Linked DNA regions of Sulfuricurvum kujiense DSM 16994. The protein of the gene in region 1 interacts with the protein of each later gene in a pairwise test. Links are inferred from orthologs where the notes say so. Each region holds a gene or a part of one and is shown in the gene's direction. Other genes may lie near its edges.

Region 1 (3,024 bases):
TACCCAAAAGAGCAATCTCAACAACCTTCGCAAAGCGGTCAAAGCTGCCGGTGTCGAGGTTGAGAGTGTCGTTCTAAGCGGCTATGCTTCAGCTATCGCCGTTCTCAATGCGGATGAAAAAGAGCTCGGTGCCGCCGTCGTCGATATGGGAGGCAATACGAGCAATATCGTTATCCATTCGGGGCATGCTATCCGATACAACGATTTCCTCGGTGTCGGTTCCAACCACATCACAAATGACCTCTCTATGGCTTTGCACACCCCTCTGCATACCGCTGATAATGTCAAAATCACTTACGGTTCGCTGTATGCGCCTAGCAACGATCTTATCGAGCTTCCGGTTATCGGCGATGAAACATCCAGCCATGAGGTCTCTTTGGAAGTCGTTCATAACGTTATCTATGCACGGGTAGAAGAGACCTTGATGATTATCGCCCAATCGATTGAAAAAAGCGGCCTGAAAGAGCACATGGGTGCGGGTGTCGTCCTCACCGGAGGCTTTACCAAAATCGAAGGGCTTCGCGAACTGGCAGTTGCCATTTTAGACAATATGCCGGTACGCCTGGCAAAACCGACCGATGTGGGCGGATTATTCGATACACTCAGAGATCCTTCTTATTCGGGGGCTGTCGGTTTGATTAAATATCTGGCCGACGGCTACACTGCCTATGAGATCGATGTCAACCGTCGTATGCGTCATGCCGGCGAAGAGTCTGCAACGCATACCGGGTCGCTCCCCGAAGAAGCGCCGAAATTTGAACCTATCGCTCCGGCATCCTCTACTCCGACATCAGCGGCGCCAACGCCTCCGGTCAAGGATGAGAAGATAGCCGAATCAGCGACAATGGTCAATATCGGATCAAACAAACCTGTTCAAGATGATCAACCTAACCCTATTTCCAAGTTTTGGAATTGGGCAACTCAACTATTTTAATCACGTCAAGGAGCAAGCATGGAACCATTTTCAATTGAAGAATCAACAACACTCACCGGGGCGAGAATCGTAGCTGTCGGCGTCGGCGGCGGCGGCGGTAATATGATCGGCTATATGCTCAAAGAAGCTATTCCGGGCATCGAACTGATCATGGCAAATACCGATGCCCAAGTTTTGGAGCAAGGTTCTGCCGCTACCAAAATCCAACTCGGTGCAAAACTTACCAAAGGTTTGGGTGCAGGAATGAAACCCGAAGTGGGTAAAGAATCGGCGTTAGAAAGCTATGAAGATTTATCACGCGCCCTAGAGGGTGCGGACATCGTTTTCGTTGCGGCAGGTCTCGGAGGCGGTACAGGAACCGGTGCGGCTCCGATCATCGCCAAATGTGCCAAAGATGTCGGTGCATTGACCATTGCGGTTGTCACCAAACCTTTTTCGTTCGAAGGGAAAAAACGTCTCAAGCTTGCGGAAGACGGTCTTCAAGAACTTAAAAACGAATCTGACTGTATCGTTGTTATTCCAAACGACAAACTTCTCTCGATTATTGATCCGAAACTCGGAATCAAAGAGAGCTTTAAAATCGTTGACAGCGTACTTGCTCGCGCCGTTAGCGGTACATCGGGTGTTATTCTTGCCAGCGGCGACAACGACATCAACCTTGACTTTGCCGACTTACAAACTGTTATGAGCCACCGTGGTTTGGCTCTCATGGGTGTGGGTGAATACAAAGGTGAAAATGCGGCATACGAAGCGATTAAAAACGCTATCGAATCTCCGTTGCTCGATAACATGTCGGTTAACGGCGCACTCGGTGTATTGGTACACTTCAGTATGCACCCTGAGTTTCCGTTTATGGAACTCTCTGCGGCGATGGATGTCGTCCATAACAGCGTCGATGAATCAGCTGATGTTATCTTCGGTACGACTACCGATGAATCATTGCCGAAAGATTTTATCCGCATTACCCTCGTTGCGACCGGTTTTGAGAAAAAAGCGGCACAGGGAATCAATAACAGCGAGTTTGAAAACAAAGAGGCGGTTGCCGCAGCTGTTGATAAACCGCGTGTTGTAGCACGTCCTGCTGCCCGCATGGTAGCCAACGGCGACTACACGGAAGATTTTCTGGATGTTCCGACATTCATGCGTCAGCAAAGAGACTAAACCCTCCCTTCCATGCTCTCATTTGACACGCTCATGAAGGCCAAAACGCTCCTTGGCCTGAGCGATAAAGCTACCCTCTTTGATATCAAAAGCCGCTATAAAAGTATGATGCAGCAGTGGCATCCCGACAAACATCCTGAAGACCCTGAAACGGCTCACGCCATGAGTACACAGATCAACGAAGCCTACGCGATCCTTCTCGAATACTGTTCCAACTACGAATACAATCTGGATGAAAACTTTTTAAAAGAGCAGACCCTCACCCCGCAGGAGTGGTGGGCAAAGAAGTTTGGGGGAAGATAGATCAGTATCTCAATGAAATGCTATCGGCCCTTCGGCACGTGCATGGATAAACTGCTGAACGACGGCATTCGATGAGTTTTTAAAGGCCTCTTTATCCCCCGCTTCGACGATCACGCCGTCAAAGAGCATCGCATAATTGTCTCCCGCTTTAAAACTCTCGGCGATATCATGGCTGATAAGGACGGAGGTCATACCGATATCGTTACGCAAGCCGTTGATCATCTGCGTGATAAAGTCGCTGGTGACAGGATCTAAACCCGACGTCGGCTCATCGTATAAGATAACTTCCGGTTCCAATGCTAACGTGCGGGCAAGCCCTACACGCTTGCGCATCCCGCCGCTCAGTTCTTCGGGATAGAGCGATTTGACGATTGCAGGATCAAGACCTACCATCGTGAGCTTCTCGTCGATTTTATACTCCAGTTCCTTCGGAGTCAGTTTTTGATGTTCCCGCATCGGGAATGCGACGTTCTCACTAATGTTCATACTGTCAAACAACGCCCCGCTTTGAAACAAAAAGCCGACCTTCGTTCGAATAGCGCGCAAGGTTGTCTCGTCGGCGTTATCGACCCGTACCCCGTCAACCGTTATGGTTCCGTGATCAGGTTTTAACAACCCGACGATAT
Region 2 (3,161 bases), 740 kb from region 1 along the record:
TGCCGCGATAAAACGTCCGGAACTGATCGATGAGGGGGCAAAGCGATTCGGTTCACAATGTATTGTCGTGGCGATCGATGTGAAGCGTACCGGCAATCAATATAACGTCTATCTAAACGGCGGACGTGTCGATACTGGGATCAATGCACTGGAATGGGCTAAAGAGGTCGTAGATCGAGGGGCGGGAGAGATATTGCTTACCTCGATGGATGCTGACGGTACCAAAGCGGGATTTGATCTATCGATCACGGAACAGATCAGCCGCGCCGTCAATGTACCCGTTATCGCCAGCGGCGGTGCGGGGACGATGGAACATATTAAAGAGGCGTTTGAACACGGTGCCGATGCGGCACTGGCGGCGAGTATTTTCCACTACAAAGAGATCGACATTATGGATCTCAAACGCTACCTGTCGGCTAACGGGATTCCGGTACGATTATGATACTGTGTGCGGGCAATAACGAGACGTTTGATTTTGCGACCCCGATCGGGGTTGGATTGATTGACAGTGCAATCAATCTGACCCGTCACGCTCTAGTACACAAACCGGAATTCATCCTCTTTGTCGGAAGTGCCGGAAGCTACGGAGAACATAAAATCCATGAGATCATCGAGTCCAAAACGGCGGCTAACATCGAGTTAGGCTTTTTGGATAAAAGCGCCTATACCCCGATCGATAACGTTGTTTCGGCACAAACGGAAACCATTAAAGATGTTATAGTCAATTCTTCTAACTACATTACAACATCTGAGAAAGCGATGGAGCAAATGAGAGGTTTGGGAATGGGGATTGAAAACATGGAGTTTTTCAGTGTTATGCGGGTAGCCCAGATTTTCGGAATCCCAGCGGGGGGTGTTTTTTGTATAACCAACTATTGTGATACGAATGCCCACCGCGATTTTATCAGCAATCACGGATTTGCGAAGGTGCTGCTGCGAGAACATTTAGTAAACAAAGGGATGATTCGTGGGTAAGCTGTGCATTCTAGATTATACCAAAGCTGAACTCGCCGGTATGGTGAAACCCTCGTTCCGCGCCAAACAGATATGGGGATGGATTTACCATCAATACGCCACCAGTTTTGAGACGATGCAAAATCTTCCCAAGACGATGCGCGAAGAGCTGGCTCAAACGTATGAGATTATGCCGCTTAAAATTGCCCGAAAGGAATGCTCTACCGACGGAACGATTAAATATCTTTTCGAGCTGAGTGACGGTAAAACGGTTGAGACGGTTTGGCTCAAAATGAAAGACGAAAGCATCGATGAAGAGGGAAATATCGAACATGAAGCGCGATACACCGTCTGTGTCTCGACACAAGTGGGGTGCAAAGTGGGATGTTCGTTTTGTCTGACGGCAAAAGGGGGATTTACCCGTGATCTAACGGCAGGCGAAATTGTCGCTCAGGTGTTGGCCGTTAAGATGGATAACAATCTCGCAGCGCATCGCCGTCTCAATATCGTCTATATGGGGATGGGGGAGCCGTTGGATAATTTGGACAATTTAGCCAAAGCGATCACGATACTCAAAGACGAAGAGGGGCTTTCTATTTCGGGCAAGCGTCAGACGGTCTCGACGAGCGGGCTGAGTACCAAGATCGATAAGCTCGGAGAGATGGATTTAGGGGTTCATATCGCGATCAGCCTCCATGCCGTTGATGATGAACTTCGTACCGAACTGATCCCGATGAACAAAGCGTACAATATCGCTTCAATCATCGATGCGGTCAAGCGTTTTCCGATCGATACCCGAAAACGGGTGATGTTTGAATATCTTGTCATTAAAAATAAAAATGATGATTTGGGCTCGGCGAAAAAACTGGTCAAGCTTCTTCACGGTATTAAAGCCAAGGTCAATTTGATCTATTTTAATCCCTATCCCGGGTCGGATTATCAACGCCCGTCTCGTGAGGATATGGTTGCATTTCAAGAGTATTTGATAAAGCACGGTGTGCTGTGCACGATCCGAGACTCCAAGGGATTGGATATCAGTGCGGCCTGCGGGCAGTTAAAAGAGAAATCGTTAACTTAAGTAGAGTATTCTTACGCCAAATTAATTTTGCTCGGATGACGCTGAGCGAGGAAAGGAAATTGTGTGAGCGGATCGGACTGGCTTCAAGTTGTATTTTTAGGGATATTTGTGAGTGGAAGCGTCGGCGGTTTTCTTTGGGTGGCGATGAAGAAAGACTGAATAGCTCTCTTCACCAGCTGTATTTGAGCATCGCCTGAAAGACATCATTATCGTTTCGATAGCTGTTTTCATGGTAGTAATGCCATTCCGTCCCTATTTCCAACTTCCCCTCTTTAATTCCAAAGACTGAATTGAGATTGAACAACAATTGGTTTTGGCTCAAAAAATCACATGTCGTCCAATCTGTGAACCCCTCAAAATGCCATTTTTCACCGAGCGGCGCGTAATAGTTGGCGGAGAGCTGATAGGTCTCATTTCCGATATTTTGGACTTTTCGATAGAGATTGAGTCCGAAAACACTGAACCCCGGTACATTCATATCGGTGCCGAATCCGTAAAGCCATGCATGATAGGTATCCGATCCGTTATATTGAAAAGCCGCATACCATTCTTTAATAAATCCGTCCGATACAGGAATTCCGGCAATTTTATTGAAGCTGATACGGGGAGAAATCTCGCCGTAGAGATCGTTTTTATCTCCGCTGAAACGGAGTCCGTTCGGGGCATAGACATAATCGGCAAATGCAAACAGATCACCGTACTCCCAGGTACGATAATGTTCCGCCGTTATCGTATGTTTGTTGCCGCTTTGGGTATCGAGAAATGTCGGCCCTTCAAATTTGCCGTAGAGATATTGGAGATTGGTAGCCGAAAATGCGCTGAGCTGGGCAGCGGTGATAAGACTAGCGAAGAGTAAGCGTTTCATCGGTATCCTTTGAAATAAGGGCATTAAATTGGGAAATAAGGTCAAGCGGATCAGACTGTATGCCGTGAACCATCATCCCGAAATGAAGATGCGGACCCGTAATCCGTCCGCTCTCACCGCTGAGTGCGATCGGTTGTCCACGCTCAATACGATCACCGACATTGACATCGAATCGGCTGAGGTGAAAATAGCATGAATATATCCCTTCGCCGTGATCGATAATGATTGTTCCGCCGGAATAATAGCGTTCCTGTACCAAGACGA
Region 3 (3,088 bases), 990 kb from region 1 along the record:
GTATTTTTAAACACACCGTCGTCGAAGATGAAACCGAAATCGCCAAATCAAACGTGCTCCTTATCGGACCGACCGGAAGCGGTAAAACGCTTATGGCTCAAACCATTGCCCGGGTATTGAACGTCCCTATCGCGATCGCCGATGCGACCAGCCTCACCGAAGCGGGATACGTCGGCGAAGATGTCGAAAACATCCTGACAAAACTCCTCCAAGCGGCGGACGGAGATGTCGAGCGGGCGCAGCAGGGGATCGTTTTTATCGATGAAATCGATAAAATCTCCCGTATGAGCGAAAACCGCTCTATCACCCGTGACGTATCGGGTGAAGGGGTACAGCAGGCATTGCTTAAAATCATCGAAGGGGCTGTCGTCAATATCCCTCCAAAAGGGGGGCGCAAGCACCCTAACCAAGACTTCATCCAAATCGATACCTCCGGTATCCTCTTTATCTGCGGCGGTGCGTTTGACGGTCTCGGACAGATTTTAGAGCGTAAAAAAGGTTCCAACGTCATGGGCTTCGGGCATGATAAACGAAGCAGCAGCGATATCGATGACAGCTTTGAAAACGTCGAACCGGACGATTTGGTCAGCTACGGTTTAATACCTGAGCTGATCGGACGTTTGCCGATCATCGCATCGTTGAATAAAATCAGCGAAGAGGAGATGGTCCGTATCCTTACCGAGCCGAAAAATTCTCTCGTTAAACAGTATACGAAACTTTTTGCCATCGATGACGTCGAGCTCACATTTGACAAAGAGGCACTGAATGCGATTGCCGCCAAAGCGCTGGCACGTAAAACGGGAGCACGCGGACTTCGCGCCATCATGGAAGAGACCATGGGAGATACGATGTATGAGCTGCCGGAATACAGCGGCTATGAAGTACTCATTACCAAAGAGGTAGTCGAGGACAACGTTCCGCCCGTCTATATTAAAAAATCAACTAAGAAAAGCGCATAGGAGAGTCAATGCTATTTAATAAACTTATCGGAATGTTCTCAAACGATCTCTCTATCGATTTAGGGACAGCTAATACCCTTGTCATTTCAAAAGGGAAAGGGATCATCATTAATGAGCCTTCCGTAGTTGCCGTTAAAACAGAAAAATACGGTCAGCAGCGCGTTCTTGCCGTAGGCCGCGAAGCTAAAGAGATGGTCGGAAAAACACCGGGCAATATTAAAGCGATCCGCCCGATGAGAGACGGAGTTATCGCCGATTTCGATATGACCGAAAAAATGATCCGAAAATTTATTGAAAAAGCGCACGGCCGTACGTCACTTATCAGCCCTCGTATCATTATCTGTATCCCGTACGGATTGACACAGGTTGAGCGTAAAGCGGTCCGTGAATCGGCTATGAGTGCCGGAGCACGCGAAGTGTATCTGATCGATGAGCCGATGGCGGCGGCAATCGGAGCGGGAATCGATATCCGCGAACCGAAAGGAAATATCATTGTCGATATCGGAGGGGGTACCACCGAAATCGGTGTTATTTCACTCGGAGGACTCGTTCTTTGCCGCTCCATCCGTGTTGCGGGAGATAAAATCGACCGTGCCATCATGGATTACATCAAACGCAAATACAACCTTTTGATCGGTGAGCGCATCGCCGAAGATATCAAAATCAATATCGGTACGGCAATGCCGTTGGCGCAAGAGCTGAAAATGATCATTAACGGGCGTGACCAGGTCGAAGGTCTTCTCACGTCTATCGAACTCACCAGCGAAGATGCCCGCGAAGCGATGCGCGAACCGCTAAAAGAGATTCTCGAAGCGCTCCGTGACGTCCTTGAAAACATGCCGCCGGATTTGGCAGGGGACATCGTCAATAACGGTGTAATCCTTACCGGAGGGGGAGCACTCATCCGTCAACTTGACAAATACCTCTCTGAAATCATCAAAATTCCGGTTTACGTCGCCGATGAGCCGCTATTGTGTGTTGCACGCGGAACCGGCCGTGCACTAGAAGAGATCGATCAACTCCACGAACTCTTCGATAATGAATAAACAATCTTTAACCGTTGCTGCACTGCTTACCCTTTTGGTAGGCGGAGCACTCTATTTTACCAACTTCTTGCAATCACCTATCATATGGCTTACCCATTCGATAAAATCATCGTATCTTAACAGCGTCGAACACATTCAGCATGCCATTGATGAACACTTCTACCAACAGGCTATGATCATCGATCTGCGCGACAAAAACCGCTATTACGAAAAAGAGTTGTTAAATCTTCATCAGGTTGCCGATGAATATCAAAAACTTCTGCTCGAGTACAACAGCACGTTTAAAACGATGCCGGATACTGCTCTGGTCCGTACCCTCTCTTACGTCCGTTTCGGCGACCCCCATCGTGTGTGGATCGAAATGGAGAATTTTGACCCTAAAAAGGTATACGGACTTTTGTACCGAGGTTATGCGGCAGGCATTGTCGTCTCTAAAAACAACCATCCTTTAGCGCTTCTAAACGGAGACGTCAAAAGCTCATACGCCGTCAATATCGGAGCCTCTATGGCACCGGGAATCGTTCGGGGAAATAACGGACGCCAATTGATCGTTGAGTTTATTCCGACATGGATTCCGATTGCCGTGGGAGATGAAGTACAGACATCCGGACTTGACCGTATCTTTATGTCGGGTCTTAAAGTCGGAAAAGTCGTTTCGTTCACAAAAGCCAGCGGCTATCAAAGTGCCGTCATCGAACCTTATTTTTACGGCAAAAACCCCGCCTATTTTCATGTTATAACGAAGGTGAGATAAACGTTGTAATCGGATTTTAAGTGCTTCTCGTCTATAATAATAAAATTTTTATGACGAGGGGTCTCAATGCCAAAACGCGACGACATCAAAACGATATTACTCATCGGATCAGGCCCGATCGTCATCGGTCAAGCCTGTGAATTTGACTACTCAGGAACACAAGCGGTTAAAACGCTCAAAGAGCTTGGCTACCGTGTAGTTTTGATTAACTCGAATCCGGCAACGATTATGACCGACCCCGAATTTGCCGATCGAACCTACATCGAACCGATCAAGCCCGAAATCATCGCCGAAATCATCAAAAAAGAGAAAGTAGACGCCATCTTGCC

What was found.
Region 2: the proteins of ftsZ (region 1) and rlmN interact in binary tests that used the Escherichia coli proteins (3 or more experiments, as listed by UniProt). The link is inferred for Sulfuricurvum kujiense DSM 16994 from one-to-one orthologs.
Region 3: the proteins of ftsZ (region 1) and SULKU_RS09245 interact in binary tests that used the Escherichia coli proteins (3 or more experiments, as listed by UniProt). The link is inferred for Sulfuricurvum kujiense DSM 16994 from one-to-one orthologs.

What each region holds. Positions count from the first base shown.
Region 1 is NC_014762.1:851,372-854,395, reverse strand. The notes cover bases 162-3,023. They hold ftsZ (cell division protein FtsZ), read left to right. Parts: upstream 162-952; coding sequence 953-2,095; downstream 2,096-3,023. Other genes in these bases: SULKU_RS04355 (ABC transporter ATP-binding protein), read right to left, coding at 2,408-3,023; SULKU_RS04360 (J domain-containing protein), read left to right, coding at 2,108-2,398; ftsA (cell division protein FtsA), read left to right, coding at 162-934. Also shown: more of ftsA, read left to right, coding at 1-161; more of SULKU_RS04355, read right to left, coding at 3,024-3,024. UniProt on the Escherichia coli protein: Essential cell division protein that forms a contractile ring structure (Z ring) at the future cell division site. The regulation of the ring assembly controls the timing and the location of cell division.
Region 2 is NC_014762.1:111,763-114,923, forward strand. Bases 1-2,999 are described here. They hold rlmN (dual-specificity RNA methyltransferase RlmN), read left to right. Parts: upstream 1-967; coding sequence 968-2,032; downstream 2,033-2,999. Other genes in these bases: hisF (imidazole glycerol phosphate synthase subunit HisF), read left to right, coding at 1-442; SULKU_RS00585 (phosphorylase family protein), read left to right, coding at 439-975; SULKU_RS00595 (outer membrane protein OmpK), read right to left, coding at 2,202-2,897; pgp3 (peptidoglycan metallopeptidase Pgp3), read right to left, coding at 2,875-2,999. Also shown: more of pgp3, read right to left, coding at 3,000-3,161.
Region 3 is NC_014762.1:1,845,318-1,848,405, forward strand. What follows is about bases 61-2,986. They hold SULKU_RS09245 (rod shape-determining protein), read left to right. Parts: upstream 61-967; coding sequence 968-2,005; downstream 2,006-2,986. Other genes in these bases: clpX (ATP-dependent Clp protease ATP-binding subunit ClpX), read left to right, coding at 61-959; mreC (rod shape-determining protein MreC), read left to right, coding at 1,998-2,759; carB (carbamoyl-phosphate synthase large subunit), read left to right, coding at 2,826-2,986. Also shown: more of clpX, read left to right, coding at 1-60; more of carB, read left to right, coding at 2,987-3,088. UniProt on the Escherichia coli protein: Forms membrane-associated dynamic filaments that are essential for cell shape determination. Acts by regulating cell wall synthesis and cell elongation, and thus cell shape.